Regions from separate parts of the Cobetia sp. Dlab-2-AX genome, predicted to be linked through region 1. Evidence: predicted binding sites of a transcription regulator. Region 1 holds the regulator's gene; each other region holds the start of a gene.
The links. The regulator sigma-54, encoded in region 1, starts transcription at its own class of promoters, with help from an activator protein. The targets are predictions, from matches to a motif close to TGGCACNNNNNTTGCTNT.
Positions count from the first base shown of each region.

Region 2: glnT (type III glutamate--ammonia ligase) is a predicted target of sigma-54. The motif match lies at 1,126-1,143, and genes of this name have one in related genera.
Region 3: glnL (nitrogen regulation protein NR(II)) is a predicted target of sigma-54. The motif match lies at 2,029-2,046, and genes of this name have one in related genera.

Region 1 is NZ_JAMXRV010000003.1:111,452-115,055, reverse strand. It holds gene lptC (LPS export ABC transporter periplasmic protein LptC) at 1-157, shown strand, start outside; gene lptA (lipopolysaccharide transport periplasmic protein LptA) at 266-844, shown strand; gene lptB (LPS export ABC transporter ATP-binding protein) at 848-1,588, shown strand; gene NH396_RS06145 (RNA polymerase factor sigma-54) at 1,822-3,270, shown strand.
Region 2 is NZ_JAMXRV010000002.1:97,939-101,542, forward strand. It holds gene glnT (type III glutamate--ammonia ligase) at 1-972, opposite strand, end outside; gene NH396_RS03530 (aminomethyltransferase family protein) at 1,649-2,794, shown strand; gene NH396_RS03535 (XRE family transcriptional regulator) at 2,984-3,604, shown strand, end outside.
Region 3 is NZ_JAMXRV010000005.1:300,813-304,416, reverse strand. It holds gene ntrC (nitrogen regulation protein NR(I)) at 1-918, opposite strand, end outside; gene glnL (nitrogen regulation protein NR(II)) at 915-2,009, opposite strand; gene NH396_RS10960 (DUF4124 domain-containing protein) at 2,273-2,959, opposite strand; gene glnA (glutamate--ammonia ligase) at 3,391-3,604, opposite strand, start outside.

The DNA of each region.
Region 1 (3,604 bases):
GCTGCAGGGCCGCGTCCGCAGCGTCCTGCAACCCGGTGCGGGCCAGAGCGAGGCCAGCAAGGAAGCCGAGCGCATAGACTCGGGCACCGAGAGCACCACTACCGATGAGGGGCGCGTCAACAGCACCTTCGAGGCAGCGCCTGCCAGCGGTGAATGAACCCGCCGGGCTGGCCGTCGCGCCATGACCCGCGCCGCAACACCTTCTTCCCTGCCGCTCGATGGCATCATTGCTCGGGCGGCGACCCCGTCATGCCAAGGAGCCACCATGACTTCCACGACTCGCAAGCCCTTGACGGCCTGTCGCCAGACCCTCAACAGCGGTGTCATGGCGCTCTGCCTGGCACTGGGCATGTCTACCTTCGCCCCGGCCGCCATGGCGCTGGACAGCGATGCCAGCCAGCCGATCAACATCGCCGCGGATGCCCTGTCTCTCGATGACAAGGCCGGTACCGCCACCTATACCGGCCAGGTGGAGATGCGCCAGGGCAGCATGAAGCTCGATGCCAGCCGCGTCGATATCAGCCGCGCCGGCAGCGGCGAGATCTCGCTGGTCAAGGCCACCGGCAAGCGTGCCTACCTGGAACAGCAACCCGCACCCGACGAGAAGCTGGTCAAGGGCTGGGCCGACACCATCCGCTACCATGCGCTGGAGCGCCGCGTGGAGCTGGTCGGCAATGCGCGCCTCGAGAAAGGCGATGACACCTTCGAAGGCGGCTACGTGGAGTACTTCCTCGACAAGCGCCAGGTGAACGCCAACAACAGCAAGACGGCACAGCAGACCGAAGGCGGTCGCGTACACATGACTCTGACGCCGCGCGGCGCCAATGCCAGCAAGGAAAACTGAGTCATGACTGCTGCTACTCCGCGTACGTTGAGCGCTCGCCATCTGGCCAAGGCCTACAAGGGCCGCAAGGTGGTCAAGGACATCTCGCTTGAGATCCGTCAGGGTGACATCGTCGGCCTGCTGGGCCCCAACGGCGCCGGCAAGACGACCTCGTTCTACATGATCGTCGGGCTGGTGCGCGCCGATGCCGGCAACGTCTCCATCGACGACAAGGACCTCTCCGCTGCCGCCATGCATCAGCGTGCACGCGCCGGCATCGGCTATCTGCCTCAGGAGGCGTCGATCTTCCGCAAGCTGTCGGTAGCCGACAACATCATGGCGATTCTGGAGACCCGCAAGGACCTGGATCGCAATGGCCGCAAGGCACGCCTTGAAGAGTTGCTCGAGGAATTCAGCATCACGCATATCCGCGCCAGCGCCGGCATGAGCCTGTCCGGTGGCGAGCGTCGACGGGTCGAGATCGCCCGCGCTCTGGCCACCGAGCCGGACTTCGTGCTGCTCGATGAGCCCTTCGCCGGCGTCGATCCCATCTCGGTGGGCGAGATCAAGAGCATCGTGCGCCAACTGCGCGATCGTGGCATCGGCGTGCTGATCACCGACCACAACGTGCGCGAGACACTCGATATTTGTGACACCGCCTATATCGTCGGCGATGGCCAGATCATCGCCCACGGTGACGCGGACTCCATCCTGGCCAACCAGCAGGTGCGCGACGTCTACCTGGGCCACGAGTTCACGCTCTAGGGTCAGCGGCTGCGCTGAGCCCACCGGAGGCGAAAGCTTCAAAAGCCGCTGCGTGATTTTATCGCGTAGCGGCTTTTTCATGTCTGACATCAGACGCATGCATGACGTCCATACCACCTTGGTGGAAACATGGCATGCAAGTTGCTTGAATATTCACAGCAACCACTTGTCAGTGCCCCGAGTCACGGTATAGCGTAGTAAGCACGTTCCTTTGCCGTGAATTGACTGACTCCATGAAACCCACCCTGCAACTCCGCCTCGGCACCTCGCTGACCATGACGCCGCAGCTTCAGCAAGCGATCCAGCTGCTGCAGCTGTCGACGCTCGATCTGCGTCAGGAGATTCAGCAAGCCCTCGAGTCCAACCCGATGTTGGAGCTCGACGAGGACTACGAGTCGCTGGATGTCATCGAGACACAGGATACGAGCGAGATCTCCACTGCCGACTCCTCAAGCGAGATTCCCGAGGAATACCCCCTCGACAGTGACTGGTCGGACCTCTACCAGGACCACGCCGGTAGCCTGACCAGCTCCGGCAGTGGCAGCGGGAGCGAAGAAGGGCCGGACTTCGATCGCAATACCAGTGTCGAGAGCCTGCAGGACCACCTGCGCTGGCAGCTGGCGATGACCGACCTCGATGGCCGTGAACGCCAGATGGCGGAGAGCCTGATCGATGCCGTCGACGGTGCCGGTTACCTGAGCCTGTCACTCGATGAGCTGGTCGATGGTCTGCGCGGCCAGGGCCTGCCCGGTCTCAAGGCCTCCGAGCTCGAGCAGGTACTGCTGCGTCTGCAGCAGTTCGACCCGACCGGCGTCTTCGCCCGCGACCTGCGCGAGTGCCTGCTGCTGCAACTGGCGCTGCTGCCGGATGATCTGCCGCTGCTGGCGCAGGCGCGTCGCCTGGTACGTCAATTCCTCGAGGCACTGGGCAACGATGACCGCAAGCTGCTCAAGCGCCGACTGAGCCTTGACGATGACGAGCTGGACCACGTCATCCGCCTGGTGCGCGCGCTCGATCCGCGTCCGGCATCCGCCTGGGGCGAGCCCGCCAGCGATTACGTGATCCCTGATCTGCTGGTGCGTTATACCCGCCACGGCTGGCAGGTCGAGCTCAACCCGGAAGCGCTGCCCAAGCTGCGCATCCAGCCGGAATACGCCGCACTGATAAAGCGTGCCGACAAGTCCGCCGACAACACCTTCCTCAAGGACAACCTGCAGGAAGCGCGCTGGCTGATGAAGAGCCTGTCATCACGCAATGACACCCTGCTCAAGGTCGGCCGCGAGATCATGGCGCGCCAGATCGACTTCCTCGAGCAAGGCGAGGAAGGCATGAAGCCACTGATTCTGGCCAACATCGCCGAAGTGGTCGAGATGCACGAATCGACCATCTCGCGGGTCACGACCCAGAAATACATCCACACCCCGCGCGGCGTCTTCGAGCTCAAGTTCTTCTTCTCGAGCCAGGTCGGTGGCAGCGGCAGTGGCGACGCCCACTCAAGCACCGCCATTCGTGCCCGCATCCGCAAGCTGATTGCGGAAGAACCGGCTCGCAAGCCTCTCTCCGACTCACGCCTGGTCGATCTGCTCGCCAGCGATGGCATCGAGGTCGCACGCCGTACCGTGGCCAAGTATCGCGAAGCGATGGGCATCCCATCCTCCAGCGAGCGCAAGCGTCTGGCCTGAGGCATCACCTGCAGCTGCCATGCCCTGCTTTCACCTCCACAATGGCAGCCGCCGCCAACCTCAGACGCTGGTTTTCTCTCTCACCAGCCTCTGACATTACTGACACCGGCGCGCCTGTTGCGCGCCCTGTCATGCCGTCAACCACTCGTCAATGACCCATCATGGCCCATGACGGCGCGCAGGATGTTGGCAAAAATCCATCATTCCGGCAGCATCATTTACCGTCAATCGCATGTTTTTAAAGTCACTTTTGGCCGTATTGCACCGGGATGACACTCGGTGATCCTTCCGGCACGCTGCTTGCTCCACGCAACCCAGGCGCCTGAAAGGCGGC
Region 2 (3,604 bases), on a different contig from region 1:
CATGGCCGAACGGTTGTTGTCGCCATAGGCGACGAAGACCGGCGCCCAGGTCGCGCCGCTGGTGCTGCCACCACCGACCAGACGCTTGTAGGAATTGACGGTCGGCGCGGCAAAGGCACACAGTGCTGGGGCATGTGCCAGGAGACCACCGAGGAAATGGTACGCCAGCGGCGACAGGCCCATGCCCTGGGCGTCGGAATCATCGCCGAACAGGTTGCGGCCGGTGTCATCGCAGATGGACAGGTGGAAGTGCATGCCGTTGCCCGGGCGGTCTGCCAGCGGCTTGGGCATGAAGGAGCACACCATACCCAGATCATTGGCGATCTCGCCGGCGGCCATGCGCACGAAGGTGAAGCGGTCTGCCGAGGTCAGCGCATCGCTGTAGGTGTAGTTGATCTCGAACTGGCCGTTGGCGTCCTCGTGATCGATCTGATAGACGTCGAAGTCCACCGCTTGCAGCGATTCGACCAGACGTTCGAGGAATTCCCGCGAACGCGACAGACCCTTGTAGTCATAGCAGGGCTTGGCGAGGGTATCGCTCTCGTCCACCGGCAATAGCTCACCCGCTTCCCCCCGACGGAATAGTGAGAATTCTGGCTCCAATCCGCTATTGAGCGTCCAGCCCTTCTCCTTCAAACGCTCTAGCTGCTTGAGCAGCACCACGCGGCTATCATTGGCGAACGGCTCACCATTGACGTAGCCATCGCAAGCCATGCGTGCATAACCCGGCTGCCACGGCACCAGCGACAACGAGCTCAGATCTCCCCGCGCCAAGAAGTCCGGCCCCTCCGGGGACATACCGAGACCACTGACGGCGAAGCCGGCAAAGCCGGCGCCCTTCTCGACCACATCCATCAGGCAATTGGCCGGCACGGACTTGGTCTTGGCAGCGCCATGAATATCCACGAACTGCGCCAGCAGATAGCGAATGTCGTGATCCTTGATGAACTGTTGCGCGTTTTCGGGTGACATCTGGGTTTCCTCTGAGAGCGGACCGGGTTCCATCTCCCTCGACACTGTCTGCCACCCCGGGGAACCTGACCCCTTGTGGTGACTCGCCACGTCAAGATAGCGGATGAAACGATTTTTGTGATTCCTGCTGGTCAACTTTATTTCCCTCAAAGAAAAGCATGCGGCATGCCATTTCGCCAGTTGCCGCCCGGAACTTTTCATCAACCTCCTGTTTTGCATGGAAATTTATTTTCCAAGTCCATTTCACCCCACAGGAAACGCCAGGTGATCCTGAGTGAATTCCCGCCCGTTTCTCGAAATAGGCATCATTTCGGTGCCCAAAGCTCTCTCTTCGCACCAGCATGACGCAAAACGCTAATATTCACGCCCGAATTCGTGCTGCCAATTGGCGCCTGACTCGCTCAAGGGCTGCCGTGGCCATGGCCTTTGACGGAATTGGCAAGCCCCTTGCTTAACCATGAGGAATGTTTCTTTCCTTCCAAGAATCGACCCTCGTACGATCAAGCAAGGCAAGCAGCAGGCACAAGCCCTTGTGAAGCGCCTGAAGAGGCGCCTGACAAGGCGAAAGAACAACAACACCTCCTGCGGCGGATGCGCGTCTTGCGCGCCATCATCAGCAGGACTACGGCACCCCCCACTTACGCTAGGCAGCACGACTCACAGGAGAAAGGGACGCATGGCGAATTCATGGCGCATCTCGGCACTGGCCGAACAACACCGCAAGCTGGGCGCGGAGCTGGAAGACTGGAATGGCATGGGCACCGCCTGGAATTACGCCGTCTCGGAGACGGCCGATGACCACGAGACCATCCGCACCCGCGCCGGATTGATGGATGTCTCGGGACTCAAGAAGATCCACTGCAATGGCCCGCATGCCCAGGCCGTGCTGGATTACGTCACCACGCGCGACATGTCCAAGCTGTATCCGGGCAAATCGGTGTACGCCAGCGTCTTGAATGAGGCAGGCAAGTTCGTCGACGACTGCATCGTCTATTGTCTGGCGCCGAACTCTTACCTCGTAGTGCACGGCACAGGTACCGCGAATGAAATGCTGGCCAAGAGTGCCCTGGGGCGCGCCGTCAGCCTGACCTTCGATGACGACATGCATGACATGTCACTGCAGGGGCCGGTCGCGGTGGATTTCCTGGAGCGTCACGTACCAGGTGTTCGTGAGCTGCGTTACTTCCACCATCTGCAGACCCAGCTATTTGGCTACCACGTGATGATCTCGCGCACCGGCTACACCGGCGAGCGTGGCTACGAGATCTTTTGCAAGGCGAAGGACGCCCCCTCTCTGTGGGAGAAAATTCTCGAGGACGGCGCCGACATGGGCATCAAGCCGTGCAGTTTCGGTACCCTTGACTGGCTGCGGGTCGAGAGCCACCTGCTGTTCTACCCGGCGGACAATTCCGAAACCTACCCCTATCCTGATCAGCCGGTGGGCGACACCCTGTGGGAGCTGGGCCTGGACTTCACAGTCTCGCCGGGCAAGACCGAATTCCGTGGCGCCAGCGAACACTTCGCGCTGCAGGGCAAGGAGCGTGTCAAGGTCTATGGCGTGCTGCTGGATTCGAGAGACGTCGCCCAGATCGGTGACAAGATCTACGCCGACGGCAAGTGTGTCGGTGTCATCACCCAGGGCATGTACTCGCGCCTGAGCGATCGTTCCATGGCCCTGGCACGTCTCGAACCCGGCTATGCCGAGCATGGCACTCCGCTGACCCTCAAGACCGGCACTGACGGCGAGACCAGCCTCTCGGCCATCAGCCACTCCCTGCCCTTCGATGACCCGGAAAAGGCCAAGCGACTGGCGCGCGGCTGATCGCGCGCCATAGCCACGAGGCAACAGCTCAAGCCCCGAGGCGACAGCGCGAATCGCGTGATGCTGGATTGCGTGAAACCTGAGAGGCCTCCTCGGCATGACGTCGAGGAGGCCTCTTGCATCAGATGCCATGGAGTCAGGACGAGGACTGGCCACAAACGTGGATGAGGGTTGGCGGTAAACTTGATAATGTCACCCAATATCCGCACGCGGGTGACGCGCAACGACTCCCACAAGGACGCGTATTCTCACCCCGCCTGCCCATTCCTATCGCATTCACCTCCGCCACAGGAGTTATCCATGCCGCGAGAATCCTCCAGTACTCCCGACACACCTCAAGCGAAGGTGTCTGACACCAAATCCTCTGACACGAATTCCCCTGCGCTGGCCGCGAAACCTGCCGCGCAGTCCGAGGTGAAAGAGACCATCACCGCGGCAGCCGACGAGACACGCCTGGGACTTGAGCAGCACATCGCGCGCGCGCTCAAGCAGCAGCGCGTTTCACAGGGCTACAAGATTTCCGATGTCTCGCGTATCGCTGGGATCAGTCAAGGCATGATCAGCAAGGTGGAAAACGCTCAGGTATCCACCAGCCTCGATACCCTCAACAAGCTTTGCAATGCCTTAAGCCTGCCGATCTCAAAGCTGTTCAGCGATTACGATGTCAATGGGCGTGGCGCACAGCACATCAGGGCCGGGCAAGGCATGCAGGTGGTGCGTACCGGCACGGAAGTCGGCCATGCCTATCAATTATTGAGCTACAAGCAGGGACCAAAGAAACGCTACGAACCCTTCCTGATCACCATGGAT
Region 3 (3,604 bases), on a different contig from region 1:
CACGCGAATCACGTTGAGGCGGTGGAAGAGATCCTCACGGAAACGCCCATCCTCGACCAGCTTTTCCAGGTGCTGGTGCGTCGCGGCGATAATGCGCACGTCGACCTTGACCGGCGTGATGCCACCGACACGATAGAACTCGCCATCGGCCAGCACACGCAGCAGGCGAGTCTGGGTCTCGGCGGGCATGTCACCGATCTCATCGAGGAACAGCGTGCCGCCATCGGCCTGCTCGAAGCGCCCGCGGCGCAGCGCCGTGGCGCCGGTGAAGGCGCCCTTTTCGTGGCCGAACAGCTCCGATTCCATCAGGTCCTTGGGAATCGCGGCCATGTTGAGTGCGATGAACGGCTTGCCGGCGCGCGGCGAGTGCTGATGCAGCGCCTGGGCCACGCGCTCCTTGCCGGTACCGGACTCGCCGTTGATCAGGACGGTGATATGCGACTGTGACAGGCGGCCGATGGCGCGAAAGACTTCCTGCATCGCCGGCGCTTCGCCGATGATTTCCTTGGTCAGTCCTTCCGGCACGGCGGCGGGTGCCTTGGACTCACGGGCATGTGCCACGGCGCGCCGTACCAGCGCCAGCGCTTCATCCACATCGAACGGCTTGGGCAGGTATTCGAAGGCGCCGCCCTGATAGGAAGCCACGGCGCTGTCGAGGTCGGAATGCGCCGTCATCACGATGACGGGCAGGTCCGGGTACTTCTCGCGCACGCGCGCCATCAGGTCGAGGCCATCGGTGCCGGGCATGCGGATATCGGTGATCAGGACATCCGGGCACTGACGCATGATGCTGGCTTCGGCCTGATCAGCACGCTCGAAGGTTTCCACCTCGAGGTCGGGTTGTGCCAGAGCGCGCTCCAGCACCCAGCGAATGGCGCGGTCGTCATCGACGATACAGACGCGGGCAGTCTCGCTCATGTGTGATCTCCAGAAGTGCCGGCTAGCGGAATGAGTAAACGGAATTCGGTATGCCCGGGGCGCGAGTCACACTCGATCAGCCCCTGATGCTGGTGCAGGATGCCCTGGGCGATCGACAGCCCGAGCCCTGAGCCTTCGGCGCGCCCCGAGACCATCGGGTAGAACAGCGTCTCGCGCAGGCTCTCCGGGATGCCGGGGCCGTTGTCGATGATCGCCAGCTCGCACACCAGTCGGTGGCGCTCATGGCCCAGCGTGAACTGACGACGAGCGCGGGTCCGCAGCGTGATCTCCCAGGGCGCCTCTTCGCCCTCGTGCGTATCCGGACGGGGCTGCTCGTTGAGCGCCTGGGTGGCGTTGCGTGCGATGTTGAGTACCGCCTGGATCAGCTGGCCTTCGTCGCCGATCACCTCCGGCAAGCTCGGGTCATAGTCGGCCGTCAGCTTGATGTGATGCCCTTCCGCCGCCAGCAGGGAGCGCACCCGCTCGGTCACCGAGTGGATGTTGACCGGTGACTGCAGCGGTGGCCGGTTCGGCCCCAGCATGCGGTCGACCAGATCCCGCAGGCGGTCCACCTCCTCGATGATGATGCGCGTGAATTCCACCATCTGCGGTTCGGGCAGGTCACGCTCGAGGAGCTGGGCAGCGCCACGAATGCCGCCGAGCGGGTTCTTGACCTCATGCGCCAGCCCGCGTGTCAGCACCTTGACCGCCTCCTGGCGGGCGATCAGCGCTTCTTCGCGCGAGATCTGCATCAGGCGGTCACGCGGTTCTATCTCGACCAGCAGTTCATTGGCGCTGATGGGCGTCGCGGTGAAATCCACCGTCAGCGCTTCATTGGCTGCGTTGATGATCTCGGCCTCACGCTGGGTGTAGGGATGCTGTTCCTCCAGCGCCTTGCGCAGCACATTGACCAGGGTGTCATCCAACCCCGGCATGTTGTCGGGCGTACTGCCCTTCACGCGCACCAGACTCACCGCCAGCAACGTCTCCGCGGCGGGATTCATCCAGACCATCTGCAGTTGTGAGTCCAGCACCACCACGGCAGTGTTGAGGTGTTCGAGCAGTCGTTGATGCATGGGTTTGTTCGCCATCTGCAGTACGTCTCCCTGTTCTGCAATAACCGCGCCAGTCTGGTGCAGGCACCGAAAACACGGCGTCCGATGCTGTGCAACCATTTCTGGCCCCTCATATTGGCACCAAAATGGTGCAGGCGAGAAATCGCGCTCGAGCTCGTGTTGCTTCACTCCGCCATCAGGCAACCCGATATCGACTGGCCCAGACACGAAAAAGCCGCCCGAGGGCGGCCTGTCAGCGAAGGTGAAACGCGCGATGAAAGAAGGCCGCCCAGACGCTGCTAGCCTCCGCCAGCATTGGCAGGATTGTTCGGGTTACGAGGCAGATTGACGCTGGCGCGTTGCACATAGACCACCTTCGGCTCGCTGGTCTGGCGTACGCGACCGGTGGAATCCAGCAACTCCGCCTGGATGACATGCTTGCCACGCTCCAACGCCGGCACCATGAAGACGGTACTGTGCATGGCGGATTGAGACGGCGCGCCATCCACGGTCACGCGCACCTTGTCTTCCGGACGCAGCTTGGGCTCGATCCCCAGGCGTACCGCCAGATTGCCCGCCTGTCCGGTCTGCAGCGTTTCCTCGTTGGACGGGCTCTGGATGGTGAAGGTGGTATAGCCACGGAAAGCCACATCCACCGCAGGCGCCCGGGTGCTCTCGCTGGATGAGGAAGAACTCACGCGCGACGGCGTGCTGCGCCGCGGCGGCAGGGATTCCGTCGATGGCACCACGCTGAGCGGCGTCAGCTGCACCTTGCTGCCGCCCGCAGGCTGATCACTGAAGACCACGTTGCCATTGGCATCGACGTGGCGATAGACCTGAGCCGCCTGAAGATCGAACGACAGGCTCGTCAGCATCAGCGTCGCTGCCAGCAGCAGGCACTGCAGTGGCTCGGGGCGCGCTGCTGGCAGTGCACGCGAGTCAGTCGCGGGGTTCGCGACGCGCAGGGAGGATACGAAGGGCCACATCCGAAGATTCCTGAAGAGAGTCATGGGAGGCCAGAAGCCGCAGGCAGCTCCAGCGGGATTGGGTCTATCGGCAGGCGATCCTGCTGCCTGTTGACAAGGCTAACAAGTTACAAAGCTTACCGCGTTGATGCCAGCATTTGGGGCCCTCGACAAGACGCCTGTGGGCATTGACTGTCACGCAAGGCTACCACCGCGCCCTGCAGGTCTGTCAGCAGCATTGCCGATATCAGGCAAAAGGATCAGAGCAAAGAGCCAGAACGAAAAACAGGGCCACACCTGTCGGTATGGCCCTGCTGTCGTCATCGTCGTGGGCTTGCCTCCACCTGGAAGGCACTCCGCCAGATGGCGTGGCTAGCGAATGACTGCCTCAACCTCTGCAGCGCCTGGGCGTTGCTGTACTTGGGCGTTGCAGTGCTTAGGCGTTGCAGTGCTTAGACGCTGTAGTACATGTCGAATTCGAGCGGGTGAGTCGCCATGCGCAGGCGCTGGACGTCTTCGCCCTTCAGCTCGAGATAGGCATCGATCATGTTGTCTGTGAAGACGCCGCCCTGGGTCAGGAACTCACGATCGCCGTCAAGCGCGGTCAGGGCCTGTTCGAGGCTCTCGGCCACAGTCGGGATGGACTTGGCTTCTTCGGCCGGCAGG